One region of the Marinobacterium aestuarii genome, then DNA from elsewhere that is predicted to be linked to it. Evidence: predicted binding sites of a transcription regulator. Region 1 holds the regulator's gene; each other region holds the start of a gene.
What was found. Region 1 encodes PhoB, which activates phosphate uptake and scavenging genes when phosphate is short. Its sites were predicted from a motif close to TGTCATANNNNTGTCANA; they were not measured.
Positions count from the first base shown of each region.

Region 2: A8C75_RS21905 (esterase-like activity of phytase family protein) is a predicted target of PhoB. The motif match lies at 5,976-5,993, and genes of this name have one in related genera.
Region 3: phnC (phosphonate ABC transporter ATP-binding protein) is a predicted target of PhoB. The motif match lies at 4,083-4,100, and genes of this name have one in related genera.

Region 1 covers NZ_CP015839.1:5,104,621-5,114,212, reverse strand. Annotated here, with positions in the region: gene A8C75_RS22490 (NADP-dependent oxidoreductase) at 1-786, opposite strand, end outside; gene A8C75_RS22485 (hypothetical protein) at 911-1,138, shown strand; gene cysZ (sulfate transporter CysZ) at 1,219-1,992, shown strand; gene phoR (phosphate regulon sensor histidine kinase PhoR) at 1,997-3,325, opposite strand; gene phoB (phosphate regulon transcriptional regulator PhoB) at 3,359-4,054, opposite strand; gene ubiA (4-hydroxybenzoate octaprenyltransferase) at 4,176-5,081, opposite strand; gene A8C75_RS22460 (chorismate--pyruvate lyase family protein) at 5,087-5,650, opposite strand; gene A8C75_RS22455 (DUF1415 domain-containing protein) at 5,756-6,334, shown strand; gene phoU (phosphate signaling complex protein PhoU) at 6,565-7,317, opposite strand; gene pstB (phosphate ABC transporter ATP-binding protein PstB) at 7,373-8,206, opposite strand; gene pstA (phosphate ABC transporter permease PstA) at 8,245-9,592, opposite strand, start outside.
Region 2 covers NZ_CP015839.1:4,975,240-4,984,831, forward strand. Annotated here, with positions in the region: gene A8C75_RS21890 (ATP-binding protein) at 1-2,193, opposite strand, end outside; gene A8C75_RS21895 (putative pterin-binding protein) at 2,224-2,706, opposite strand; gene A8C75_RS21900 (aspartate/glutamate racemase family protein) at 2,960-3,646, shown strand; gene A8C75_RS21905 (esterase-like activity of phytase family protein) at 3,752-5,926, opposite strand; gene A8C75_RS21910 (thioesterase family protein) at 6,107-6,589, opposite strand; gene A8C75_RS21915 (GlxA family transcriptional regulator) at 6,721-7,677, shown strand; gene A8C75_RS21920 (beta-keto acid cleavage family enzyme) at 8,069-8,959, shown strand; gene A8C75_RS21925 (3-hydroxyacyl-CoA dehydrogenase NAD-binding domain-containing protein) at 9,004-9,592, shown strand, end outside.
Region 3 covers NZ_CP015839.1:3,593,166-3,602,757, forward strand. Annotated here, with positions in the region: gene gspE (type II secretion system ATPase GspE) at 1-1,046, opposite strand, end outside; gene A8C75_RS15735 (GAK system CofD-like protein) at 1,433-2,647, opposite strand; gene A8C75_RS15740 (EAL domain-containing protein) at 2,840-4,054, shown strand; gene phnC (phosphonate ABC transporter ATP-binding protein) at 4,183-5,001, shown strand; gene phnD (phosphonate ABC transporter substrate-binding protein) at 5,031-6,041, shown strand; gene phnE (phosphonate ABC transporter, permease protein PhnE) at 6,120-6,911, shown strand; gene phnF (phosphonate metabolism transcriptional regulator PhnF) at 6,952-7,644, shown strand; gene phnG (phosphonate C-P lyase system protein PhnG) at 7,647-8,090, shown strand; gene phnH (phosphonate C-P lyase system protein PhnH) at 8,090-8,713, shown strand; gene A8C75_RS15775 (carbon-phosphorus lyase complex subunit) at 8,713-9,592, shown strand, end outside.

The sequences.
Region 1 (9,592 bases):
GGGTTCCACCCTGATGCCGCTTGCCTGAACGCCGGCCGCTTCTGCGGCCCGCACCACCGCATCCAGGGTAACCGAGGGCAGGGTGACCAGGCGCCCGCCGGGTTTCAGACACTGCAAGGCATTGATGCCAACCTCACCACCCATGCCATCAATCACCAGGTCGATGTCCTGCAGCGCCTGACCCACATCCTGCGTTTGGTAATCAATCACCGCATCACAGCCCAGGCTGTGCAGGTATTCATGGTTGGCCGCCGAGGCGGAGCCCGTCACCTGGGCGCCGGCTGCCTTGGCCAGCTGCACCGCCAGATGCCCCACACCGCCGGCGGCGGCCAGTACCAGCACCTGCTGGCCGGCACTGAGCTGGCCCTTGTCGAACAGCGCCTGCCAGGCGGTAAGACCTGCAAGACCGAGTCCCGCGCCTTCACTGAATGACATCTGCGCAGGCTTGTGGGCGATCTGGTTTGCCGGCGCCGCCAGGTGTTCGGCATAGCAGCCGGCCGCTTCCGGAAAGCGAATAAAACCGAAGACTTCATCGCCAACCTTGAAACCATCCACCGCTGCTCCGACCAGTTCCACCACGCCGGCAAACTCCCACCCGGGTATGAAGGGCAGCTTGCCAATAAAGGAGGCGGCACCACCGCCGCTGCAGGTTTTCCAGTCAATCGGATTGATGCCGGCCGCCTTGTTGCGCACCAGTACTTCGTTGTCGCGAATGGTGGGGGTCGGCACTTCCTCATAGCTGAGGGCGTCGGGGCCGCCAAAGGCGTGAATGCGGATCGCTTTCATGAAAGTCTCCTGCTGGGCGAGGGGCTGCGGCGAAAGTGGTAGCTGGCAACTGCAGCTCTTGCGGTTTGAATTTGTTAGGCTTGGTGTCTGTGCAAACCCGTAACCGCTATCAGGTAACAAGAGTATGGTGTATTTGGGAATTTTGGAACAACTGCTGTTCTGGGGCGGAGTTATCCTGTTTCTGGTGTCGCTGGGGCTCTATGGTCTGCGCACCCGGGATTACCGCTCACTGCTGATGTTCTGGCAGCCGACCATTGCCTTCAATGCCGGCGAGAATCGCATCAACCGCATTGCCCTGCTGATGATGATCCTGGCGGTGGCGCTGAAGGGCTATCTGTTTTATATCAGCTAACAATCTCGTCATCGTCAGGGCAGGCCCGGGCCCAGTAGTGCCGCGGGCCGCCATCCAAGTGCAATCACGCAAGGTCTGTCATGAAAGGAAACCCCGCAAAGGGCGCAGGCTATCTGCTGCGCGGCTTGAAAATGCTGCCCCACCCCTCGATCCGCAATTTCGTACTGATTCCATTGCTGGTGAATGTGCTGCTGTTCAGCGGCGCCATCTGGCTGCTGATGAGCCAGTTTGATGGCTGGGTCGATTACCTGCTGACACAGCTGTTACCGGACTGGGAATGGCTGTCGTTCCTGCGTTATCTGCTCTGGCCGCTGCTGGCGCTGGTGGTGCTGGTGCTGGTCTATTACAGCTTTACCCTGGTGGCGAACCTGATTGCGGCACCCTTTAACGGCCTGCTGGCCGAGAAGGTCGAGAGCAACCTGCGCGGCGTGCGCAGCGCTGACGAGGGCTGGCGGGGCGTGCTGGCGCTGGTGCCGCGCACCCTGGCGCGGGAGCTGGCCAAGATCGCCTATTACCTGCCGCGGGTGCTGTTGCTGCTGGTATTGACCTTTGTACCGGTGGTGGGGCTGGTGTCGCCGCTGCTGTGGTTCCTGTTCGGTGCCTGGATGATGTCGATCCAGTACTGCGATTATCCCATGGACAACAACAAGGTCAGCTTTGGGCAGATGAAGCTGTTGCTAAAAGAGAAGCGCCTGACATCGATCGGCTTTGGTGGTCTGGTGCAGCTGGGCATGATGGTGCCGCTGCTGAACCTGATCCTGATGCCGGCGGCGGTGGTGGGCGCCACTCTGTACTGGGTAGAGGAGCATGCGCCTGTGGTGGAAGGCGAGTCGCCGGAGTTGCGCCTGCGTTAAGCCTTTAGTGCGACCCGGCGGTTTCGGTCTGGCGATCGGCGGCGTCGACCAGCATCTCGGGGGGGAAATGGCAGCTGAAGGTGCTGCCCTTGCCGGGCCGGCTGTCGATGCTGAGGTGGGCGCCGTGGCGCACCAGCACATGTTTGACTATGGCCAGGCCAAGGCCGGTGCCGCCGCTGGAGGAGGAGCGGCTTTCATCGACGCGGTAAAAGCGTTCGGTCAGACGCGGTATATGGATGGAGTCGATACCGATGCCATCGTCGCTGACTGAGAAGTGCCCGCCGCTGGCATCTGTCCACCAGCGCAGGGCTATCCTGCCCCTGGCCGGTGTGTAGCGCACGGCATTGAACACCAGATTCGAGAAAGCGCTGTGCAGCTCCAGTTCCTGGCCGGCAAGATCGAAATCGCTGTCCAGCTGCAGACTGATGGCATGGTCTTTTTGCTGGGTTTGCGTCAGCACCTGCGCATCCTGATGAATTTGCTCCAGCATGGGCCTGAGCTGAATCTGGTGTTCATCGGCGATATGGTTGCTGGACTCCAGCCGTGACAGCAGCAGCAGATCATTGACCAGACTCTCCATGCGTATTGCCTGGGTCTGCATCTGCCCCATGGCACGGGCCAGCGGGCGCGGCAGGTCCTGATCCATAAAGGTTTCGACGTAGCCGCGAATGACCGTCAGCGGTGTGCGCAGCTCGTGGGAGGCGTTGGCGACAAAGTCCTGCCGGGTCTGTTCCAAACGCCGCAGCCGGGTGATGTCGCGGGCCACCAGCAGCCGGTCGCCTTCGCCGAAGCTGGTGATCTGGTATTGCAGGTGCAGGTCGCTATTGACCGGGCTTGGGAGTTCCAGTGGCTCGGCATACTGGCCCTTGCGGAAATAGCGGATAAAGCGCGGATCACGCAGCAGGTTAATCACCGGTTTGCCGCGATCCGAAGACGCCTTGAGGCCCAGCAGCTTGTCCGCCGAACGGTTCCACCACTCCAGATTATTGTTGCGATCGACAATGACGATGCCGTCCTGCAGGGCGGCGGACGACTGCTGGAAACGCCGGATAATGGCCTGCAGACTTTGCTCGCGGCCGCGGTCGGTCTTTTGGGTGCGGGCCAGCTCGTCCAGCAGCTCACCCCAGTAACCGGTGGCCTCGGGTGGCGCTGTACCATCGTTGCGCTGAAGCCAGGTCTGCAGTTTCTGAAACTGACGGATCTGGTAGCTGCCCCAGCCCAGCAGACCGGCAGTGGCACCCCAGGCGGGGAGGCCAAACAGCAGACCGGCACTGGCTCCGGCCAGAGCGCTCAGGCACAGGCTGACGAACATTGCGTGCTGCGTGTTCTGCATACTCGTCTGGGCCCCAGGTTGTCAGATGGCGAATTATGCCACCTGGGAAGAGAAACGGTAACCAGTGCCGCGAACGGTTTGCACCAGGTAGTCGTGACGCTCGGTGAGTGCCTTTCTCAGGCGGCGGATATGCACATCGACGGTACGTTCCTCGACATAGACATTGCCGCCCCAGACCATGTCCAGCAGCTGGCTGCGGGAATAGGCGCGATCCTGATGCGTCATGAAAAACTGCAGCAGGCGAAACTCGGTCGGCCCCAGTTCAATGGGCTTGTCGTCGGAGGTGACGCGGTGCGAGATGGGATCCAGCATCAGGCCATCCACGCTGACCGGTTCCTCGACGCCCTTGGGCGTGGTGCGGCGCAAGACCGTTTTCAGCCGTGCCACCAGCTCGCGTGGCGAGAAGGGCTTGGTGATGTAGTCATCCACGCCGGCCTCAAGCCCCTTCACCTTGCTGTCCTCTTCGCCCTTGGCGGTCAGCATGATGATGGGGATTTCTGCGGTGAGTGCATCCTTGCGCAACCTGCGGGCAAATTCGATGCCGGTCATGCCGGGCATCATCCAATCCAGCAACACCAGGTCCGGTGGGCTGTCCACGACCAGTTCGTGGGCATCGCGGGCGTTATCAGCTTCCAGGCACTCGTAGCCGGCCATTTCCAGCGCCACCGCGATCATTTCACGTATCGGCGCTTCATCGTCGACAATCAGTACACGTTTTGCTGCAGACATGGGTCCTGCCTCTGTACGTAGCAATTAAGACGACATCATTACAAACGTAAATTATGACAGAGATGTGACGAAGGCCGTAATCAGCGCCTATTGGTTGGTTTTTCAAGCTAAAAGTCGCCAATCAGGCACCTGTGCCCAGTCCGTAGTCCGCTGCCAGGCCGATAAAGATCACCAGACCTGCATAGTGGTTGTTGAGAAAGGCGCGAAAGCAGGCATCGCGCATCCGTGTGCGGGCGAGCCAGGCCTGGTAGACGAAAAATCCGGCAGCGGCGACAAGACCGCCGTAGTACCAGGCACCGAGGCCAAGGTTTTGCCCCACCAGTACCAGGCACAGCAGTGACAGCCCCTGCAGCAGGCCAATGATCAGCCGGTCCGCATCGCCGAACAGAATGGCGGTGGACTTGACGCCAATCTTGAGGTCGTCGTCGCGATCCACCATGGCGTAGTAGGTATCGTAGGCCACGGTCCACAATAGATTGGCCAGAAACAGCAGCCAGGCATTGGGCATCAGTTCGGCTTCCAGCGCGGTAAAGGCCATGGGGATGGCCCAGGAGAAGGCGGCGCCGAGCACGACTTGGGGCAGGTGGGTGTAACGCTTCATGAAGGGGTAGCAAAACGCCAGCAGCAGGCCGCCGAATGACATCAGCACAGTGGTGTAGTTGGTATAGAGCACCAGTATGAACGCCAGTATCATCAGCACGGCGAACAGGTACAGTGCCTCGCGGCTGCTGACCCGGCCTGAGGGTATCGGGCGCGCTTGGGTGCGTTTCACATGGCCGTCGACCTTGCGGTCGGCGAAGTCATTGATAACACAGCCACCGGCGCGGGTCAGCACCACACCTGCGGCAAAGATCAGCAGTATGTCGAGTGGCGGCACGCCGTCGGCGGCTATCCACAGGGCCCAGAAGGTCGGCCACAACAACAGGTAGATGCCAATTGGCTTGTTGACCCGAGACAGCTGGATATAGGCGTCCAGGCGATCACGCAGATGCTCGAACAGACTTTGGCTAGCGGGTGGCTGATGCATGGGCGTTATCCGTTGTGGCTCCGATAGCGGGGATATTCGACGTGCCGGAGCGCGGGCAGGAACACCTCGCACACCAGCAGGGGCTTGTTGGCGAGCCGGAACACCGAACGACGGGCCCAGAGCGGGTCGCTGCCGTGCAGGCGCAGCTGGCCGATCTGCAGTGGCTCGCGCTGCATCGACAGGTCGCTGAACAGCAGTGTCCCCAGGGAGCGGCTGCCCACGCCCCTGAGCTGACGCTGGGGCCCAGACAGGGTATCGATGGGAAACACCGAGCGGGCATAGACCCAGGGCTCACCCTGGCCCAGTAGCTGCACCTCGCGGATCAGCGCCTGGCGCCTTGGTGGCATGCCCAGAGCGCGAGCTTCGGAGCGGGTCGGACGGGCATAGCCCAGACGCACCAGCCGGACACTGAACTGGCCGTGGCTGGCCCGTGTCAGCCGCTTTGTCAGGCTGCCGCGATCCTGCAGCCAGTTGCGCCAGGGCTGCGGTGCGGCCAGCCGGGACGGTCGCCTGAAGGCGCGCCAGCGGGCCGGGAAATGGTTGCGAGTCAGGGCTTGAGCGGGTGTCACGGCAGGCTCCAGGCCAGGAAAGGGGCCTATCTTAGCACTCAGGTTGCTGGGCTCAAGCGGGCGCGGGCATACATCTTCGTGCCCAGGCTGTGGTAGCATCGCGCGATGAACGAAAAGACGACAGAATTGAGTGCCGAACAGGTACGTGCGCTGACCGAGCGCTGGGTTGAGGTCATGGTGGTGGGGGAGAATCTGTGCCCCTTTGCCGCGGCGGTACTCAAGCGTGAGCAGCTGCGTTTTGCGGTTTCACAGGCGTGCAGCGCCGAGGCCGTGGCCCGTGATTTCCTGCAGGAACTGGCCCTGATCCAGCAGGCGCCGGAAGAGGAGATTGCCACCACGCTGCTGATCCTGCCCACAGCCCTGGGTGACTTCTACGATTATCTGGACGCGCTGGCGCAGTGCGAGGCGCTGATCGCCGAGGCCGGGCTGGAGGGCGTGTTTCAGCTGGCCAGCTTCCATCCGCGCTATCGCTTTGGTGGCGTGCCGGCCGACGATATCAGCCACTGGACCAACCGCTCGCCCTACCCGATGTTTCACCTGCTGCGTGAAGGCCAGATGAGCCGCGTGCTGGCGCACTATCCCGACCCGGACGCCATCCCCGAGCGCAATATTGCCCACCTGCGGGCGCTGGGCCGCGAGGGGCTGATCCGGCTCTTCCCGCCCTTCGCCGATTACTGCTGTTAACCTGGCGGACAAATAGGTTCCCTCCCTATTTGTCCGTCACGCCATCAAAACGGGCGCAGGTGCGTGGACATGCTGGTTTTGATGGTGTTCGCATTGGCCTGCGGCCAATGATGAAGCATCCCTGCTTCATGCATTAACCCGCTGGGTTAATAAACGGCGGCCTAACGGCAATGGCCGCGGCGCTTTAGGCTACCGCGGCCATTGTATGCTGTGCCTGTGAGCGACGCGACTCAGGTGTCGTCGTCGTCGTCGGGGGCATCGGTTTCTTCACGCACGGTGCGACGCATTTCCTGCAGGCTTTGATGACGCACGTCTGTGCCGCTGACCAGATAGACCAGATGCTCGGCCAGGTTGCAGACGTGATCGCCGATACGCTCGAGCGAGCGCAGCACCCAGATCACATTCAGCACGCTGCTGATGGAGCGCGGGTCTTCCATCATGTAGGTGGCCAGCGAGCGCATGGCTGAACGGTATTCCTGATCCACGGCCTTGTCCTGCTTGGCAACCTGGTAGGCCAGGTTGATATCGCTGCGGGCAAAGGCGGTCAGGACATCGCGCACCATGACGCGTACCAGGCTGCCGATATGGCGAATTTCCTGGTAGCCGCGGGGAGACTCGCCCCCCTTCACCAGCTCAATGGCCTGACGCGAGATGCGGGTCGATTCGTCGCCGATACGCTCCAGATCCACCACGGCGCGGGAGATCGCCATGATCATGCGCAGGTCGCTGGCGGCGGGCTGGCGGCGGGCGATGATGCGGGTGCAGTGCTCGTCGATCATCAGCTCCATGTCGTTGGTCTGCTTGTCGCCGCGCAGTGAGCGTTCGGCCAGATCGCTGTCGCCGTTCAGCAGGGCTTCGATGCTGTCCTGCACCTGGCGCTCCACCATGCCGCCCATGGTCAGCAGTTCGGTCCGGATCTGCTCCAGATCTTCGTTGAACTGCTGGGAAATGTGGGTGCTGTAGCCGTCTTTTTCATATTCCACGGTGTCTTTCTCCGTAGCGGTTATTCGGGTTATCGCATCGTTAGGGGCAACAGCATCAGCCGTAACGGCCGGTGATGTAGTCTTCGGTCTGCTTCTGCACCGGCTTGGTAAAGAGGGTGTCCGTGACGCCAAACTCGATCAGGTCGCCCATGTACATGAAAGCGGTGTAGTCCGATACGCGGGCGGCCTGCTGCATGTTGTGGGTGACGATGGCGATGGTGAAATCCTTTTTCAGCGAATGGATCAGCTCCTCGATCTTCAGGGTCGAGATCGGATCCAGTGCCGATGCCGGCTCATCGAGCAGCAGGACTTCGGGCTTCACGGCGATGGTGCGGGCGATGACCAGACGCTGCTGCTGACCACCGGACATGCCCAGTGCGCTTTCGTGCAGCCGGTCCTTGACCTCGTCCCAGAGGGCGGCGGAGCGTAGCGCCCATTCCACGGTCTCATCAATCAGGCGCTTTTTCTTCAGGCCCTGAATGCGCAGGCCGTAGGCGACGTTTTCGTAGATGGACTTGGGGAAGGGGTTGGGCTTCTGGAATACCATGCCAACGCGACGGCGCAGCTCGGCGACATCCACGCCGCGGCCGTAGATGTTGCTGTCGTCCAGCAGAATCTCGCCGTCAATGTGGCAGCCGTCCACCAGGTCGTTCATGCGGTTGAAGCAGCGCAGCAGTGTCGACTTGCCGCAACCCGACGGGCCTATAAAGGCGGTGACCCGGTTCTTCGGGATCAGCATGTTGATGCCGTGCAGCGCTTCCTTGTCGCCGTAGCGCAGGCGCAGGTCATTGACCTTGAGGGTGATTTCCTCGTCGTCCATGTTCAGCACACGGGGGTCGCGCTTGAGCGAGGAAATGTCGATCGCATGGGATTTCATATTGCTAGTCATGTCTCAAACCTTTGTTAAGTCAGCGCGTCAGGCCGGCGTTACATTTCAAGCGCTTTGTACTTCTCGCGCAGGTGGTTGCGAATCGCGATGGCCGAGAAGTTCAGCAGGGCGATGACCACCACCAGCAGCAGCGCTGTGGCATAAACCAGCGGACGGGCCGCTTCCACGTTCGGGCTCTGGAAACCCACATCATAGATGTGGAAGCCCAGGTGCATGAATTTCTGATCCAGGTGCAGGTAGGGGTAGTTCATGTCCAGCGGCAGGCTCGGTGCCAACTTGACCACGCCCACCAGCATCAGCGGCGCCACTTCACCGGCGGCGCGGGCAATGGCCAGGATAACACCGGTCATGATGGCCGGGCTCGCCATGGGCAGTACCACCTTCCACAGGGTTTCGGCCTTGGTGGCGCCCAGTGCCAGCGAGCCTTCACGTACGGCGCGGGGGATACGGCTCAGCCCTTCCTCGGTGGCGACGATCACCACCGGTACTGTCAGCAGCGCCAGGGTCAGGGAGGCCCACATCAGGCCGCCGGTACCAAAGGTTGGCGAGGGCTTGGCTTCAGCGAAGAAGAGGTCATCGATGTTGCCCCCCAGGAAGTAGACGAAAAAGCCCAGGCCAAAGACGCCGTAAACGATGGACGGCACGCCAGCCAGGTTGTTGACGGCGATGCGCAGCACGCGGGTGGTGAAGCCCTGGCGGGCATATTCGCGCAGGTACACCGCGGCGATAACCCCGAACGGCGTCACCATCACGGACATCAGCAGCACCATCATGACGGTGCCGTAGATGGCCGGGAAGATGCCGCCTTCGGTGTTGGCTTCACGGGGATCATCGGCGATGAATTCCCAGATCTTGGCCGCGTAGTGCACGACCTTGTCGCCCAGATGCATGCTGTTGGGCAGGAAGGCGCGCACAACCTTGGACAGCTGCACTTCCACGCTGCGACCGTCGGCTACTTCGGCCACGAAGCTGTCGCGGTTCAGTGCATTGCTCAGTTCCAGCAGCTGTACCTGCAGAACTTCGTACTCGGCATCGAGCTCGTTGCGCCTGGCTTCAATGTCGGCATAGGGCTGCGGATCTGTGACGTTTTTCAGCTCCAGTGAGCGCTGCTTCAGGCGCAGGCGCTCCAGTTCATAGTTGATGGAGCCGATAACGCCTTTCTGGATATCCTCAATCTGGGCATGCAGATCCTGGGCGCGGCTGATGCGACGCTGAAAGTCCTGCCACAGCGCATCATATTCCGGGCCTGGAGCGTAACCGTCATGCTGGGCGACCAGTTCGCCGTCCTGCTTGATGGCCTGCAGATAACCGTAGAGGTTGCCCCATTCGCGCCGTTCGGCGACAAACATCATCGCCGGGTAGCTGCGTTCGGTGACGCGGTCGTCC
Region 2 (9,592 bases), 130 kb from region 1:
CTCCACCGCCGCCAGCTCGCGGCTCAGCTGCGCAAAGCCCAGATTCAAGGCAGCCCCGCGCGCACCATGGCACAGACGCTTTATTTCAGCCCGGTCGGCCTGGTCCAGCGCGACCTGCAGGCGGGAGCGGTAATCGGTCAAACTGGCACGAAAGTCAGCCAGCAAATCGAGACAATCATCGGTACCTATTGTGTCCGCCAGGGATCCGAGCAAAGCGGTGTCCAGCCGGCTAGCATCAAGCAGCCTGGCCATATCCTGCGCCCCCGGGAAGCCACCCGTTCCCGGCAACTCAACGACAGTGTCTGCGGACACAGGCTTGGCATGCACAGCAGGCTCGCTGCCATGCGGCAACGGCCGGGACATGCGATGCAGCATACTGGCCAGGCTCTGGCGTCGAACCGGCTTGGGCAGACAGGCATCCATGCCGGCATCGAGGCAGGCACGCTGATCCGCCTCCATGGCATTGGCGGTCATGCCAATAATGGGCACGGCCTTGTGCGGCCCAGCCAGGCGACGGATCGCCCTGGTGGCTTCGAGCCCGTCCATGTTCGGCATCTGCACATCCATCAGCACCATATCGAAATGGCTGCGGTTCAGACATTGCAGCGCCTGGACACCATCCTCGGCGAGCGTGCTGTGCTGCCCCAAAAAGGCCAGGATGCCCTGAGCCACCTGCTGATTGACCCGGTTATCTTCGACCACCAGCAACCGCATGGGGTGCGCTCTGAGCGCTGCAACAATGGCGTCTTCATCGGCACCCTCGACCGTTATTTCACCGGGCTCACTGCGTTCCAGTTCAAGCCGAAACCAGAACCGGCTACCCTTGCCCGCCTGACTGTCAAAGCCGATGGTGCCCTGCATCTGTTCGACAATGCGCTGGCAGATCGCCAGCCCCAGCCCGGTGCCGCCATAGCGCCTGGCTGTGCCGGCATCGCCCTGCACAAACATGGCAAAGAGCCGGGACTGCGCCTGCGGTGCTATGCCTATGCCGGTGTCTTCGACTTCGAACAGCAGACTCTGCCACCCCGGCCTCTCACCGGGCACCGGGCTGACCCGCAACCGCACATGGCCCCGTTCGGTGAATTTCACTGCATTGCCCAGCAGATTCAGCAACACCTGACGCAGACGCCCGGCATCGCCGCAGTAATGACCGCGTACGGCCGTCTCGACCTCAAGACTCAGGCGAACCTGCTTGCTGTCCAGCGACACGGCCAGCAGCTCAACGCTGCCGGCGAGCAATTCCTGCAGATCAAACTCGGTTTGCTCCAGCTCAAGCCGGCCCGCCTCCATCTTGGAGATATCCAGCACATCGTTGAGGATTTTCAGCAGGGCATCGGCGGACTCGCCGATGGTTCTCGCATAGTGACGCTGCTGTGGCTGCAACGGCGTGTCGAGCAGCAGGCTGCTCATGCCAATCACGCCATTCATGGGGGTGCGAATCTCATGGCTCATGGTCGCCAGGAATTCCGATTTAGCCTGGTTTGCGGTCTCGGCCTCGGCGGCGCTGATTTTGAGTTTCTCACTGAGCTGCTCGGCCTGCTCGCGGGAGCGCTGTTCAAGTATCATCTGTCGAAACAGCAGCGCGATAATGGCACCAATACCAAACAACAACAGGGCGCCCATACTGCCGAGGTAACCCAGCAACTCGAAAAACTCGTTACGACTGGCGGTTTTCTGCTCGGCGCGCAGCTGCAGCACCTTGAAAATCAGCGCTTCTGCGCTGTCATTAATCTCGGTAGCCATGGCGATCAGCCCGGCGGTGGCAATAGGTTCCTGCTCACGCAATGACGGCAACACCACTTCCATGGCACTAATCGCGGTGCGAAAACCGGTTACCCGGCGTGCAAGCTCAGCCTCACGCCGGTACACCGCACCCAGTTCGCCCTGCTCCAGCAACCCGACGCGGCTGTAGAGAATCTCAAAGCGCACCTCCACCTCGTCCAGCAGCTCCTCGCCCTGACGACTGGCATAGTTGTTAATGGCGTTTTTGAGTTTCAGGCTTTCGCGGTCAACCTGGTAGGCAGACCAGAGTGCTTCTTCGGTGGCAACCTCGAACAGCACCTGCTGGCGATCCACCAGCGTTTTGAATAGCGCCAGCGAGGCCAGCAGACACACCAGCGAGACAACCAGCAGGAATAAAACGGAGCCACGCCTAGGCTTGGCCGAAGACCAAGCAGGTACTGGAAATCGCAATATTTATCCTCCGCCGCCCATCCGTAGCTATTACTTTACACGGATGCTTTTAAGCTGCCAGACCGACCGGTTATGGATAACTTCTGTCTGCAGTGCGGGAAAATCCGCAAACGGATAGATAATGAATATCGGCCCCTTGTCACGAATCCGGATGTAGTCACCATCCATTTTCAGCGCCAAGATTACATCATAGGTATAGAAATCGGCCAATGGCACTTCAGCACTGTAATCATTCAGTGCCGTCACGATCAGAGTTTCGCCTTTGGCACCGACAAAATCGAGCACAAGACGCCCGAGCGGACCCTCAAAATCGATCGTGCCTTCAGTCCAGGGCGTACCGGTGCGCGTGCGGTGCAAGGATAGACCTTCAAGCATCTCGCGATCAAAGCGAGCAACGCCATTGCCATTGGTGTTGCTCAGGGCACCTTCCAGAGTAAGAATCACTGGGCCTGAAGGCTGCGGCAGTGTGTCCGCCATGGTCTGAAGACCGAAAAGCGACAGCAGGCAGGTCATTACGACAAAGCGCGTAAAGTACATGATTGCGACCCAACATCCTTATAAAGTCCACACATTATCGGCAAAATCGGAAAACCTCGCAAATAAATCGTCGAACGGTTTCCGATCCTGATCTGGCCGCCAGGATGGCACCCCGACCGACACTGTATCCTTGCGCCTTCATCCACCCGTGTAAAGGCAAAGCTGCCAAAGCACCCCATTAACACCTACGCAGGAGCCGCCTGTTTCCTGCCCCCATTCGGAGATATTGATGAACAACACCCGCCCGCTGCGGCTTCTGCTGATCAACCCCAATACCAATGCCGCACTGACTCGCCAGATGCAGCAACTGGCTGGCACCGCCATATCGGCCCAAACCCAATTGCACTGCATCAACCCGCCGGCAGGCCCCCATGCCATCGAGCGCCAGGCGGATCGCGATGCTGCCTCCGCTCAATTACTGGCTCTGGCGAACAGCGGCGCCTGTCAGGGCTACGACGCCCTGATACTGGCTTGTTTCGATGACATCGCATTGCAGACATTGCGTGAATCGGTACGGGTACCCGTCATTGGCCTGTGCGAAGCAGCCCTATTCGCTGCACGCGCCTTGCCCGGGCCCTTTGCCATAATCACAACCGTGCATGCCGCCGTTCCAGGGATTCGAGCCATGCTGACGCGCTACGGCGCTGCCGATCAGACCTGCAGCGTGCGCGCCGCCGGTATTGGCGTGGCACAGGCGGCAGGCACTGACACTCTGGTTGCAGAGAAAATAGCCGCCTGTGTCCGTGCCGCGATAGAGCAGGATGGCGCCAAAACCATTGTGCTGGGCTCAGGCGGCCTCACCGGCCGGGCAGCAGACCTGCAGCGCAGTTTCAATCTGCCGACAATAGATCCAGTACTCTGCGCCCTGGCGCTGGCCCAGAGCCTGGCCAGATTGCGGCTGGGCAGCGTGACCTGACTGTTTGCCGACAAGCACTTACGCGCCCGGCACCGACTCATACGCAAAAAATCCGCAGCGCCCTGAGACACTGCGGATTCTGACTATTCGAAAAGTGCTTCCCGGTTACAGCTTCCCGGTACGGATAAAGTAGGTCTCTCCAGAGCTGTCATCCACGCCGTCGTTATCGGTTACCGCAAAACCGTTGCCGGCGGCATCCAGGGTGAAGCCCTCTATCTTGTCGACCACAAAACCATTCAGCGCCTTGAGGTCGGGGATAAAGTCGCGCACCCGCTGTTTGCTGACCAGCGGCAGCTCGCCGCCAAGCGGCGCAGGCTTGAGCTCATCCAGTGCCACCCGGTACAAACGCTTGATGGCGGCCTGTTCACCGATCTGATTATCCCGCTCGATAATGTAGACACCGTCTGCCCCCAGGCTGATTTCGGACAGCCCGACCCAGCCCTGAGACGCCGCTTCGGTCGGATAGCGCACGGCGCCCCACTGGCCGGTTTTCAGGTCATGGGACACCAGCTTGACGGTATTTTGCGGATCATCTTTCCAGGAGCGCTGCAGGGCGATCCAGAGAGTGTCTCCGATCAGGGTGATACCTTCAGCACCAAAGCGCCTCTCATGCTGTAGCAGCTCGGGCGGGAAGCTCAGAGTGCGATCAATCTCGCCTTGGGCATCGGTGTGGTAAATGGCGTGGGGGATACCCTTGTCCGTGCGCCCCTCCGATGCGAGCCAGAAGCCACCCTGGCCATCGACCACTATACCTTCCAGATCCAGTTTCTCCGCCGTCTTGCCCTCTCGGGTCACGCGGGTCGCCGCGGTAATACGGGCCGGTGTGCTGTTGGCATCAATACTAAAGATCGTCGGCTGCTGGCTGTAAAAGCTGTCGTTAACCGCATAGAGCAGACCGGGCTTGCCGGGGTCCGCCGTCAGGCCGGACAAGGCACCCCAGCCCACCGGCATACCCTGGGCATCAGCCTCAGACAGCAACTGCGGGTAGACGGGAGCCCTGTCTTCCAGGCGATAGAGCATGACATGGGCGCGGGCACCGCCATCCTCGAGCAGATCCTTTTCGTTGGCGCTGGCCAGCAAGCCACGGGACGGAATAACCACTGCGGATTCAGGCGCTATGCCGGAGGGTAACAGCTGCACAAACTCAGGCGCAGCGCCGGTATCGCGGTAAACACCGATAACAGAGGCCCGTTCGGACAGCACGAAGATATAGCGCTCGTCCCCGAATACGCCCACGGCCACGCCTTCAGGTTCGGCGCCCTTTTTGCCAGAACGCTTTTCCGGGTAATGACCGGCCGCCACTATGCGCTGCTCGAAGTCGGCACCGGATTCGAACAGCACTCGGCCGTCCTTGTGGAAGATGGTGAAGCCGCGGGAACCGCCCTGGTAATCGCCTTCGTTGGCGATAACGAAACGTTCGTCGTCGAGCCATTTCACCGCATCGGGCTCACGCGCCACATCACTCAGGCTGCCATTGAAATCCAGCTGCCCATCTTTCTCGATATCAATACCAGCAAGGTGCACGCGCCCGGCGCTGAAGTGATGCAGAATCTCGCCGCTGTCGGCAGCCACGATCACCAGGTGATTATTTTCCTGCAGTGTGACCACAATCTCGTTGCGATCGTTGAAGTCCACGAACTCGGGTTCGGGGTCCTCGCCGGCAACCTCCGCCAACCCGGTCAGCTCGACCCGGCGCAGCGCGTCGCACTGGGGTATACCGTCCTGCAGCGGCAGTATGACCAGAAAGCCCGCCGGCAACTGCCCAGGGGCGCCGTCACCCAAGCCTTCGTCACGTTCGTTTTCTATCGCCACGGCGGCAAAGCGGCCATCTCTGGACACCGCCACCGAGTCCGGCTGTCCGCCCAGATCACAACGTGCCTTTTCGGTCTGATCCTGCAGCGAAACCGCCGCCAGAAAACCCGAAGGCGCTGTATAGCTGGGCGAGGTATTGACGCCCGCCAGTGCCATGCCGTCGGCAGTAGCCACCGCGGTTGGCTCGCCGCCCATGTCCACAAAGCCTGCCCCGCGGGGCTTGGCTGCATCACTGATATCGACAAAGCCCAGACCGCCGCGCGGGCTGTCCGAATAAATCAGCATCTGGCCATCCGCGGAAGCCGCAATGATTTCGGCCGAGGTTTCCTGCGCAGCATCCTGACTGGCAGAAAAATTGTTCGTCACCGGGAAACTGGCAATGCGATTGAAAGACTGCGCCTGCGCCGTGCTGGCGGCGGCGGCCACCAGCAGGGCCAGTGTCGCCCGCGTAAAAGGTCGCTCGGACATCGAAATCACTCCGCTCAATATGACAGAGGTCAATAACCTAGACCGATTCCATGACAACGACATGACAGCGGCCCTTGGTGACACCGGACGAAGGGGCCAGCTGCATACAGGAACCAGCCTGGCATCCAAAGGATCATCTTTCAGCAACCTGCGCACTGTGCAAAAGGGCCGGGCGGTTTTTCAACTGCGCGGGCGTGTCAGGGCGATGCTGCGCCCGGCCAGTGCCGGCCAGTCCGAGCCCGCCTGGTGCTGCTGCAGTGCTTGGACCCGCGCCTCGGTGTCGGGCAGCATAGGTGCCCCGCGGTGCGCCGCCATGTCCATGTGCAGCAACAGGGTTTCCATCGCCGCCAGCTCTGCGTCGGTTTCGCCGTGACGCAGGGTGAAAAATACCCGCAGCTTTTTGGCGTCGCTTTCAAGCAAGCGCGCCTCTACCCGCAGCGGCTCACCCAAACTCACTTCCTGCAAGTAGTGCACCATGCTCTGCAGCGTATAGATGGAGACCTGATGCGCCTCGCGAAAGACGGCATCAAGGCCAATCTGCAGCATGAATTCATCGATCGCCTGGCTGAAAACCAGCACATAGCAGGCATCGTTCATGTGGCCGTTGTAGTCGATCCACTCGGGCTGAACGGGCCCCTCGAACACGGTGAGTTCAGTTGTCATCTTGCACCTCTGATTGGGATTGCGCCGACGCGGCTTTTGGGCAATGCTAACCCGCCCGCCCCACAAAATTTGCCTGAATCCGCCTATTAAATGTGCGTTTTCGCCAGGACAGCCCAGGACCCAGTGCATCGATGTTTGGAGACCGCCCCCGCACCTACCCGCAAACCATCAGCTTTCTGCTGATTCCAGGCTTCTCGCTGTTCGGCCTGACCGCGATGCTCGACCCCTTGCGCCATGCCAATCACAGCAGCAACCGCGAGCTGTACCGCTGGCAGCTGATCTCCGAAAAGGGTGGCTTGGTCGCCAGCAGCGACAACCTCGAGATCATGAGCGATGCCGGCATTCGCGATACTCCGGCCGGTGACACCCTGATCATTTGCGCAGGCTATGATCCCCAGGCCCGCATCACACCGGCATTACTGGGCTTTATCCGCCAGCAGGCCAGCCATGGCGCCGATATCGGCTGCCAGGACACCGCCGCCTACATTGCCGCCGCCGCCGGCATCCTGGATGGCTACCGTGCCACCCTGCATTGGGAGAACCTGCAGAGCACCGCCGAGGCCTTTCCCCGGGTGGCCTTCGTGCAGGAACTGCTGGTGGTGGATCGCGCCCGCTTTTCCTGCCCCGGCGCCCTGTCGGGGCTCGACATGATGCTGTATCTGATCGGTACCCAGCACGGCAACGGCCTGGCCACTACCGTGGCCGACGAGCTGATCTACACCCACAAGCGCGCCCACAGCGATCCTCAGCGCACCTCGATACAAAAGCGCCTGGACAGCCGCAATCCGCGCCTGGTTGAGGCCGTGCAACTGATGGAACACAACCTGGAGGAGCCGCTGCGCATCAGCGAAATCGCAGCCCAGTTGCAGCTCTCCGGGCGTGAACTCGAGCGCCTGTTCCGCCACTATCTGCAACAGACCCCCAGCGCCTACTACCGCAACCTGCGCCTGGATCAGGCCCGCTGGATGCTGCAGCAAACCAGCCAGAGCGTCACCGATATCTCGGTCGCCTGCGGTTTCGTTTCCCTGTCCCATTTCACCCGCAGCTACCAGCAGCGCTTTGCCAAGAGTCCCAGCCGGGAACGCTGAAAAGCTTCGCAGCGAGACGCGGCTTCTACGCTGGGGGGTGTCCTCTGGTGATTGGGAATTGGTAAACCAGCAGCTTTCAGCCGTAAGCTGACAGCTTACGGCTGAAAGCTCTAAGCACCTCGCCCCTGCTCTTGCCCCCTTTCACCTTGTACCTTGAACCTGCTCTTCTCCCTTTTACCTTGCCCCTCGCCCTTTTGACTGTCGTAAACAGACTCGTCTTATCCAATTACGTCAGTGAGAAAGCTTAATCGCATACAGGCAATTAAGCTGCGATTTCAGACAAAAACATCCCATTCATCCGCGTAACTTTAGTCACAAGCCGGGCGCACCGAAGATCTCTTAGGTACAGCACCCGGCGCTACAACAAAACACTTCAAGAGTCAGAATTGCCATGAATCAGGACGTCATCATCACCTGCGCTGTTACCGGCGCCGCCGATACAGCCGACCGCAGCCCCCATGTGCCTGTCACGCCGAAAGAGATCGCCGATGCCGCCATCGAGGCCTGGAACGCCGGTGCCGCCATTGCCCACATGCATGTGCGCGACCCCGAAACCAAGCAGTGCTCCCGTCGCCTGGATCTGTACGCCGAAGTCTGCGAACGCCTGCGGGCCGCCGACTGCGACGTCATCATCAACCTGACGGCGGGCATGGGTGGCGATCTTTATATAGGCCCGGAAGAAAACCCCACCGCCTTCTGCCCCGAAACCGACCTGGTCGGCGGCCTTGAGCGTCTGGTGCATATTGAAGAACTCAAGCCCGAGATCTGCACCCTGGATTGCGGTTCGGTCAATTTCGGCGACAGCAACCTGGTGTACATCTCAACGCCGGACATGCTGCGCAAGGCCGCAGCCCGCATCCAGCAGCTGGATGTCACCGTCGAGCTGGAAATCTTCGACACCGGCAACCTCTGGTTCGCGCTGCAGATGATGAAAGAAGGCCTGATCAACGACAACGCCATGTTCCAGCTGTGCCAGGGCATCCCCTGGGGCACTCCGCCGGAACTGAGCCTGCTCAAGGGCATGGTCGACATGCTGCCCGCCAACAGCAACTGGACCGCCTTTGCCCTGGGCCGCAAGCAGCTGCCCTGGGCGGCACAATCAACGCTGCTGGGCGGCCATGTCCGTGTTGGGCTGGAAGACAACCTCTATCTGGGCAAGGGCGAATTCGCCACCAACGGCCAGCTGGTCGAGCGTGCCGTGAATATCGTCGAGAACATGGGCTCACGCATTCTCAGCCCGAATGAAGCCCGCCAGAAGCTGCGTTTGCGCGGCACGCAGTAATCCCTGCCATTCCCGCATATTCAGCCACTTACGGAGCACACACGATGAATCGTCCTTTACCTACTGAAGTCACCAAGGCCGGCGTTCTTGGCACCGGCGTTATCGGCGGCGCCTGGGCGCTGCACTTTCTGAGAATGGGCATGGATGTGGTCGCCTATGATCCAGGCCCCAACGCGCGCGAAAAACTGCTGGCGATGGTGGACCATATCTGGCCCACCATGGTGAAACTCGGCCTGCGCGAAGGTGCCAGCCCGCAGCGACTGCGCTTTGCCGACAGCCTGGAAGAGCTGGTCAACAGCGTCGAAGTGATTCAGGAAAGCACGCCGGAGAACCTCGACGCCAAGCGCGCCCTGTTCGTCGAACTCGATCGCCTGGCACCGCCGGAAGTCGTGATCATTTCCAGCACCTCGGGTTTTGCCATGTCCGACATGGCGGTTGAAGTACAACATCAGGCCGATCGCTTCGTCGTCGGCCACCCGTTCAACCCGCCCTACCTGGTGCCTTTTTGCGAAGTCTGTGGCGGCAAGCGCACCAGCCAGGAAGTGGTCGACTGGACCGCGGCCTTCTACGAAGCGATCGAGAAACAGGTCGCCAAGATGGACAAGGAACTGCCGGGTTTTATCGGCAACCGCC
Region 3 (9,592 bases), 1.5 Mb from region 1:
GTATTCAGGCGGTGCATGGCCGTATAAAGGGTGGTGGTTTTGCCGCTACCGGTGGGGCCTGTCACCAAGATCATGCCATTGGGAATTTTCAGCAGCTGCTCCAGGTCCCGGCGGATGTCCTCGGAAAAACCCAGTTCGGCAAAGTCCAGCGACACACTTTCGCGGTTCAGCAGACGCATCACCACGCTCTCGCCGTGCATGGTGGGGACGGTGGAGACACGCACATCCAGATCCTGCCCCTGCACCCGCAGCTCTATGCGACCGTCCTGGGGCAGACGCCGCTCGGCTATATTCAGCCGCGCCATGATCTTGATACGGGAAATCACCGCCGGGGACATTTTCACCGGGGGCGCTTCGCCCTCCTTGAGCACCCCATCGATGCGAAAACGCACCTTGAGACTGTTTTCGAAGGGTTCGATATGAATATCCGACGCCCGCGCCTCAACCGCTCGCTGAATAATCAGATTGACCAGCCGTATCACAGGGGCGCCGCTGGCCATGTCCATCAGCAGTTCAACACTCTCCTCGGCATCCTCACTCGGCGCCACCTCGGACAGAATGCCCCCCATCTGGCTCTGGCCCTCACCGTGCAGTCGCTCCAGCGCCGCATCGATTTCGGAGCCGACACCCACCACAACGCTAATGGGCGCATCCACCGCCAGTGCCACCGCATCCCGGGAAAATGCATCCTGCGGGCAGACCATGGCCAGCACCAGGGTGTCATCATCCCGGCGCAGCGGGACCAGCTGTGCCTCCTTCATAAAGCGGTACGACAGGCCAGCATCCAGCACCGCAACCTCTGGATAGTCCGCCGCCTGCGCCAGCGGCAGCTGCAGCAACTCGGCCAGACTGGCCGCCATATTGCGTTCGGATACCAGCCCGAGCTTTACCAGCAGTGCCGACAGCGGCGCCGCCTCTGGCTGACTGCCACGCATGCGCTCGACTCTGAGCAAGTCTGCTTCCGACAAACGCCCGGCCCTGACCAGCGCCTGGCCCAGCGCACTGTCGTCCAGGTGCTCCATGCGCGACGCAACGGCTACCGACATGGACCTCTCCTCCGGGTGTGTTGGTTTCACGGGGCTGAAGTGCGCGCCTTTCTAATTCAAATAAAAACGCTGATGTCTAGCTCTAGGCGCTAGCACAACTATAGCTGAAGTAAATTCAGCCACCGCAGCGGGGCCACGATGGAGGGGTACTGAAAAACAGGGAGGAAACGAAGCCGCATTTAGACGCTTGCTGCAGGTGAAGTGCCGGGCGGAATTTTATAGCAGTTTTTTGGAGGAGGCACCTTGACGGCGGAGCAGTGAAGATCCGGCGCGCACTGCAGCCGAAGGCCGGCTGATGGGGGCGTATTCTTCAAGGTAAAAAGTCTGGGATACTTTCTTTGCACGAGCAAAGACAGTATCGCGCCAGCAAGGCGCAATACGCAGCATCAGGCCAGCGACAGCAGCGCCTCGCTTAGCAGCTGCGCATCGGCCAGGGGTGCGCTCTGCACCGAGACCAGCGGCAGATCCAGTACCCGCACGCCCAGAGCATGCAGCGCCGGGACATCGATACCGCCGTTGTAGCACCCATTGCGGCTGTCGATCATCACATAGTTCAGCAGCTGCACCACCGGCACCGGCGGCTCACAATCCTGGCGCAGCACCGCCAGCAGACGCCGTACGGCATCCGTCAGGCTGATACCCTGCTGTTCCGGGTCCGTCCCCAGGCTCGGCACATAGACCTTGGGCGCAGCACTGGCGGCAATCGCGCGGCCGGCACCGCGGGGCAACAGGTTGGCCAGCACGCTGGTATAAAAACTGCCGGGCGGAAAACAGATCAGCTCGGCGGCGGCAATCATGCGCTGGCGGGACTCGGGCAGCACCGACTGTACCGGCTGCCATTCATCCGGCGAGTGGCTCAGGCTCAGCTGCTCGATCACCGCATGCCTGGCCGCCAAATCCAAACCGGTAATCAAATGCTCACCTATCACCCGGGAGCCATCATCCAGATGCGCCACCAGGTGGTAGTTGTCGTTGGTCACGGTATGCACCTCGCCCAGCACCTGGGCATGACGGGCAAATTCGGCGATGGCCGCATCCAGGTTCTTGGCATTGCGCAGATAGGTGCCGGCCAGCACCAGGTTGCCGATGCTGGCGCCACGCAGGTCAAAATCCTCTGCCATGGCCTCGCGACAGGCTTGAAGCTGGATGCAGATCAGCCCCCGGGTCTGCTGATCGACAACCGCCGCCAGCGGATGTTCGCCGGCGACAATAGTGTCCAGCTCCGCCCGCAGCTGCGGGCCAGCGGCGCTCTTGGACAGGCGATGTGCAAACAGTCGCACGCCTTCGGGATGCCCCGTCACCCGTTCATCGGCCAGCGACATCAGCCGGCTGCGCAGGTCGCCGATGGCCGGCATCGAAAAGGCCTTGCGCAGGATGGCCGAGCTGCCCCCCGAATCATAGGGCGTCACCAGGTGCACCGAATTATGGGTAAAACGCTTGAGGGCACGGCTGGTGCTGTCCAGCGCAGAACCGCCGGTGAAGAACAGCAACTGCGGGCCAGCGGCAGGATCCCCTGCGAACAAATCAAGCCGCTGGGGATCCGGCGCCCAACTGGGCGGGAGGGGGTCGGTAATACGGTTAACGCGTTTCCCTGAAAGCATTCGCGGCGCTGACTCATAACGACAAAAACAGCGCTTATTATTACCCATCCGGCGGTGATGCCAAAGCGAAGATATCATTTTCACGCCCCGGCCTGGGTGAATATCCAGCCGGCGCCCCTGCTGCATCTCAGCCTGGCACGGCGCTTGCCTGCACCTTGCCCAGAAGCGCACAGGCAACAACAGGAGGTCAGCATGAGCGAGACGGTATTTCCCTGGTTCCAGCCCATTGTCGAAGTCGCCAGCGGCCGGGTTGCAGGTTTCGAAGCCCTGGCCCGGCGCCGGGGCCCCACGGGCGAGGTCGAGTCCGCTGCAGACATCTTCAGCGACCCGGCCCGTTCGGCCGCGGAACGCCTCGACGTGGATCGCAGCGTACGCTATCAGGCACTGCAGAAATTCAGCACCCTGGCGGGCCCGCAGTTCCTGAGTTTGAACCTGTCGCCGGAATGGATCGACAACCTGCAGGCCCGTGATGACCAGCCCACGCTGTCGATGATTCGGCAGCTCGGGCTGGACCCGGCCCGGCTGATACTGGAAATCACCGAACATAACGGCAAGATCGAGCAGATCCAGCGCCAGGCCAGCCGCTACCGTGCCGCCGGCATCGGTATCGCCTACGACGATTTCGGCACCGGTTTTCAGCAGCTCGACCGCCTGCTCGCCTTCACGCCCAACCTGATCAAGCTGGATCTGCGCATGTTCCATCATGGTGCATGCAGTGCCCACAAAGAGGCGATCCTGCAGATGGTCGGCCAGATGGGCGCTCAGCTGGGTAGCAAGATTGTCTGCGAGGGCGTTGAAACGGCTGAGGATTTTTATCTGGCACTGCAGTGCAATGCCAGCTACGTACAGGGATTTGTCTTTGCCCCGGCACTGCCCGAGTTTGTCGACGCCAACTCGACAAAGGCGCGGGTGCGGCAACTGCTGAACCAACGCCTCGACATGACGGTGGAACACACGGCCCGGGCCCAGTGGAATGAAAAGCGCCTGCACAGCAGCCTGCTGGCGCTGCGCGACCTGCTGCTCACCGGCGATGGCAGCGCGGCACTGGACAATTATCATCCGAGCCCGGACATCCAGCGTCTTTATATCTGCAACCGCGAAGGCGATCAGACCTCCCCCAACTACAGCTTCCACCAGGGCCAGTGGCAGACCGACAGCAGTGTCATCGGCAATAACTGGAGCTGGCGGCCGTACTTTTACCAGCTGATCGGCTCCACCGACTATCAGCGGCGCATCCTGCGCTCGGCGCCCTACCTCGATATAAGCACCGGCCAGCGCTGCGTCACCCTGAGCCTGGCGCTCGACAACCGCCGTGTCTTGCTGGTCGATGTCAGCGCACCGCAACGCCTGGGCAGCAGCGACAGCTGTCACAGCGAACTGATGCCTCGGCTCAACGGCGCCGCCTGAGCCTGCACTCTCGCCCCCGACTTGAAAGGGTCATAAAACCGACACCTGTCGTACATGTCTAGATAACTGCACTGTCACGAAGCCTGTTTAAAGTTGCCTCCATCGTCGGGACAACAACAGAGGCCCTCATGCACGTTATCGATATTCACTCCGTTCGCAAGTCGTTCACCCCCAGTCAGCGGGCTCTGTGCGATGTCGATCTGCAGGTCAGCCAGGGCGAGATGGTCGCCCTTATAGGCCCCTCCGGATCGGGCAAGTCCACCCTGTTGCGCCACATCTCGGGCCTGACCCTGGCCGATCGCCAGAGCCAGGGTCATGTACAGGTGCTGGGGCGTGATGTTCAGCGCAACGGCCGACTGCAGCCCGGTGTGCGTCAATCCCGCGCCCGCATTGGTCATGTTTTTCAGCAGTTCAACCTCATAGGTCGGCTGAGCGTACTCAACAATGTACTGATCGGCGGGCTGAGCCGCATGCCTGTCTGGCGCAGCCTGACAGGCCGCTTTACCCAGGCCGAACAACAGGATGCCCTTGATGCGCTGGCGCGCGTCGGCATGGCGGACTTTGCCAGACAGCGGGCCTCCACCCTGTCCGGCGGCCAGCAGCAGAGGGTCGCCATTGCCCGCACCCTGATGCAGCGTGCAGAAATCATCCTCGCCGACGAACCCATTGCCTCGCTGGACCCGGAATCCTCCCGCCTGGTCATGGAAACCCTGCGCCGGATCAACCAGGACGACGGCATCACCGTCGTGGTGACGCTGCATCAGGTCGACTACGCCCGCAGCTACTGCGACCGCGCAGTGGCACTGCGCCACGGCCAGCTACAGTTCGACGGCCCCATGCAGGACCTGGGCGCCGATCAGCTGGCACAGCTGTATCGCGGCCTGCCGGACACACAGCCGCACCTCGCCGCTCGTACTCCAGCCACTTTCACACTGTCCCCCGCCTGATGGCATTCAAGCACACAGAGGCTCCTCCCATGAAACTGAAAAAACTGCTTAATGGCCTGGCCGCAGGCCTTGGCCTGAGCCTTGGCATTGCCGGTACGGCACTGGCTGATGACGCCGCCAGGGCGCTGAATTTTGGCATCATTTCCACCGAATCATCGCAGAACCTGAAAACCCTGTGGCAACCCTTCCTGGCCGACATGTCGCGCGAGCTTGGCGTCGAGGTCAAACCCTTCTTCGCCTCCGACTACGCCGGTATCATTCAGGGCATGCGCTTCGACAAGGTCGACGTGGCCTGGTTCGGCAACAAATCCGCCATGGAAGCCGTCGATCGTGCCGGTGGCGAGATCTTCGCCCAGACAATTGATGTTACCGGCAACCCCGGCTACTGGAGCGTGCTGATCACCCAGGCCAGCAACGACCGGATCAACAACATTGATGACATGTTCAAGCATGCCGGCGAGCTGAACTTCGGCAATGGCGATCCCAACTCCACCTCAGGCTTCCTGGTACCCGGTTATTACGTGTTCGCCCGCAACGGTGTCGATCCCAAGGTCGCTTTCAAGCGCACCACCAATGCCGGCCATGAAACCAACTTCCTGTCGGTGGCCAATGGTCAGCTGGATATCGCCACCAACAACACCGAGAACGTCGACCGTATCGCCAAGACCCACCCGGACAAGGTCGAGAAGGTCAAGGTCATCTGGACGTCACCGCTGATTCCGTCCGACCCCATCGTCTGGCGCAAAAACCTGCCCGAAGCCGACAAGAGCAAAATCTATGATTTCATCATGGGTTACGGCACCGACGGCGACGCGCAGCACCTGACTGTGCTCAAGGCCCTTGGCTGGGCGCCGTTCAAGCCCTCCAGCGATGATCAACTGCTGCCTATTCGCCAGCTCGTGCTGTTCAAGGAGCGCCTCGCGCTGGTTGGCGACACCACCCTGAATGACACCCAAAGGCAGGCAAAACTTGCCGAGATCGACACCCAGCTGGCGACACTGAACCGTCGCATGGCGGCGCTGGACGCCGCTGCACGCTAATGCTCAACGGATACCGACCTAACAGCTAACCCCAGGGGCGGCACTCCGCCGCCCCGTCACTTCAAGACGACATACCGCATGACTACGGCTACTCGCATCGACCAGCTGCCCCGGCAGCGCTTTAACTGGCAGGCCAGCCTCGCCTGGGCCGCGCTATTGCTCATGCTCGGCTGGGGCTGGGAAGAGGCGGAAATGAATCCGCTGCAACTGTTCCGGGACAGCGCCAACATGGCCGAATTTGCCGCCGATTTTTTCCCGCCGGACTTTCGTGACTGGCGCCTTTACCTGAGCGAAATGATCACCACCGTGCATATCGCCCTCTGGGGCACAGTGCTGGCAATCGTCTGCGCCATCCCCCTGGGACTCATGAGTTCGGAAAACCTGGTACCCGCCTGGGTCTACCAGCCCACCCGACGCCTGATGGATGCAGCCCGCGCCATCAATGAAATGGTCTTCGCCATGCTGTTTGTGGTGGCCGTGGGGCTGGGACCCTTTGCCGGTGTGCTGGCGCTGTTTATCCACACCACCGGTGTGCTGGCCAAGCTGTTTTCCGAGGCGGTAGAAGCCATAGACCCCCACCCGGTTGAAGGTGTGCGTGCCAGCGGTGCCAACCCGCTGGAGGAAATCGTCTACGGCGTGATCCCCCAGGTGCTGCCGTTGTGGATCTCGTTCTCGCTCTACCGCTTCGAGTCCAACGTGCGTTCCGCCACCGTCGTGGGAATGGTCGGTGCCGGGGGTGTCGGCGTGGTGCTGTGGGAAAGCATTCGCGGCTTTCAGTTTCAGCAGACCTGCGCCCTGATGATCATGATCATTCTGTGCGTCACCCTGATCGATCTGTCATCGCAGCAACTGCGCAAGGCCTTCATATGACCCGGCCTTTTTTTCTCACTCACGGACTTGTATAGACAACATGGCTGTTTACCTGAAAATCGCCACCGAGCTGCGCGACGAGATCCGCCACCAGTATCAGATCGGTGACTTTCTGCCGCCGGAAAAGCAGCTGGCAGAACGCTTCAATGTGAACCGGCACACCCTGCGCCGGGCGGTCGATGAACTGGTGCAGGACGGCCTGGTGCGCCGTTTTCAGGGCATTGGCAACCAGATCGCCAAACCCAAGATCGACTATGTATTGCATGACCGTGCCAGCTACAGCCACAACCTGGCCAGCATTGGTCTGAGCCTGGAAACCCGGGTGCTCAATTGCAGGCTCGAGAAGCTGCGCCCGGGCCTGGCCGACCGGCTTAAGCTGCCCGCAAATACAGCCTATGTGCTACTGACCACCTGCCGCCTGATCGATGGCCGATCCGCCTGCCTGATTCGCCATCACCTGTTTGATGTCGAACTGGAAAAAATGCAGGCGTTCCACAGCGGCTCTCTGCACCAGTTCCTGCTGCAGCAATTCAACTGCCCGCTCAAACGCGGCAATACCCGGCTGCGGGCACGCATGCCCAACTTTGAGGAGTGCAACCAGCTGCAGCTTGGCCGCGGCGTACCTGTGCTCGAAGTACATACCCAAAACTTTCACGCCACGACCGGGGCACTGAAGGAGTACTCCCTCAGCCTCAGCCGCAGCGACATGTTTGAATACAGTCTGGAGCCTTGATAATGCAAAACCCAACCCCGCGTCAGCACTGGATGTCCATCCTTGCCCGCGCCCCCCGCGCCCAGCTCTGCGCCCTGTACCGACCGGAACCGGACACCGAGTTTGAGCTGATCCGGGCACCTGAAACCGGCCTGACCCAGGTACGCGCCCGCAGTGGCGGCACAGGCGCGCAGTTCAACCTCGGCGACATGACCCTGACCCGCTGTGTCGTCCGATCCCCTGCCGGCCATCTGGGCTATGCCTTTGTGGCCGGGCGTGACAGGCAGCAGGCTCGCCTGGCCGCCGAGCTCGATGCCCTGCTGCAGGAGTCGGCCCGGCAGACGCAGTTGCTCAGTGACGTCATCGAGCCCCTGGCCCGGCAGCAGCGTGCCGCCCGCAGCGCCCGTGCCGCCGAGGCAGACAGCACCAAAGTCGATTTTTTCACCCTGGTCCGCGGAGAAGACTGATGTCCACCGATACCCTGATACGCGGCTTCGACGATAGCGTACACGACAGCCAGCAATGCTTTCGCCAGATTCTGCGGGCCATGAGCGAACCCGGCACCCTGGTGCAGCTCTGCAGCCCCGCAACCCCCGAGGGGCTGGCGCCGGCCAGTTTCGCGCTCTGCCAGACGCTGCTCGACAGCGATACGCGGCTCTGGCTCTCGCCGGAATTTGATCGCCCCGGCATCAAGCGCAACCTGCACTTTCACTGCGGTCTCAGTCTGACCAGGCAGCGCGAAGAGGCGCACTTTGCCCTCGCCCGCCAGGACGAGCTGCAAACGCTGGAGGGCTTTGGCCGTGGCAGCCCCGAATACCCCGAAACCGGCGTGACCCTGTTGCTGGAAGTCAGCCTGGAGGGCCCCCGCAGCAGCCACTGCCTGACCCTGAGCGGCCCCGGCATCGACGGCGAGCGCCAGATTCATGTCAGCGGCCTGACAGGCCCCGTACTGGACGAGCTGCTGAACCGTCAGGATAGCTTCCCCCAGGGGATAGACCTGATGCTGATCGATCAGCATCAGCTGATCTGCATTCCCCGCACCACCCGCGTCAGCAGCTGCCTGAGCACCGCAGCCACGGAGGTCCGTTAATGTACGTTGCAGTCAAAGGTGGCGAGAAAGCCATCGAAAACGCCCACCAGCGCCTGGCCGAGCGCCGCCGCGGCGACCGCGCCCAGCCGGAGCTGTCGGTGGCGCAAATCGAGCAGCAGATGCCCTTTGCCGTGGCCAGGGTCATGACCGAAGGCTCCATCTGCGACCCGACTCTGGCGGCACTGGCCATCAAGCAGGCGGGGGGCGATCTGGTCGAAGCCATCTTCCTGCTGCGCGCCTACCGCACCACCCTGAGCCGCTTCTGTACCAGCCTGCCGCTGGACACCACGGCAATGCAGGTGAATCGGCGCATCTCCGCCATCTACAAGGATTTGCCGGGCGGCCAGCGCCTGGGGCCCACATTTGACTACAGCCACCGCCTGCTGGACTTCAGCCTTATGGCCGCTGCAGACGATGCCGGGGCTCAGGGCTCAGTGCCCGCCGGCGCAGATGAAGCCGAAGCCGCAGACCCCGAGACCCTGTCCCGCGTACTGCACATTCTGGAGCGCGAAGACCTGATCGTGACCGAACAGGATGATGGTGCCGCCCCCGCCGACATCACCCGCGACCCGCCCAGCTTTCCCTCCGATCGCTCCGCCCGGCTGCAATCCCTGGTGCGCGGCGATGAAGGCTTCCTGCTGGCGCTGGGGTATTCCACCCAGCGTGGCTATGGCCGCAACCATCCTTTCGCCGGTGAGATCCGCGTCGGCGAGGTTGAGGTCCTGATCGCCCCAGAGGAACTCGGCTTTGCCGTCAGCATTGGCGATATCGAGGTCACCGAGTGCGAGCTGGTCAACGGCTTCACCCATAGCGCGGGCGAAGACGCCCGCTTTACCCGCGGCTACGGCCTGACCTTTGGCTACGCCGAGCGCAAGGCCA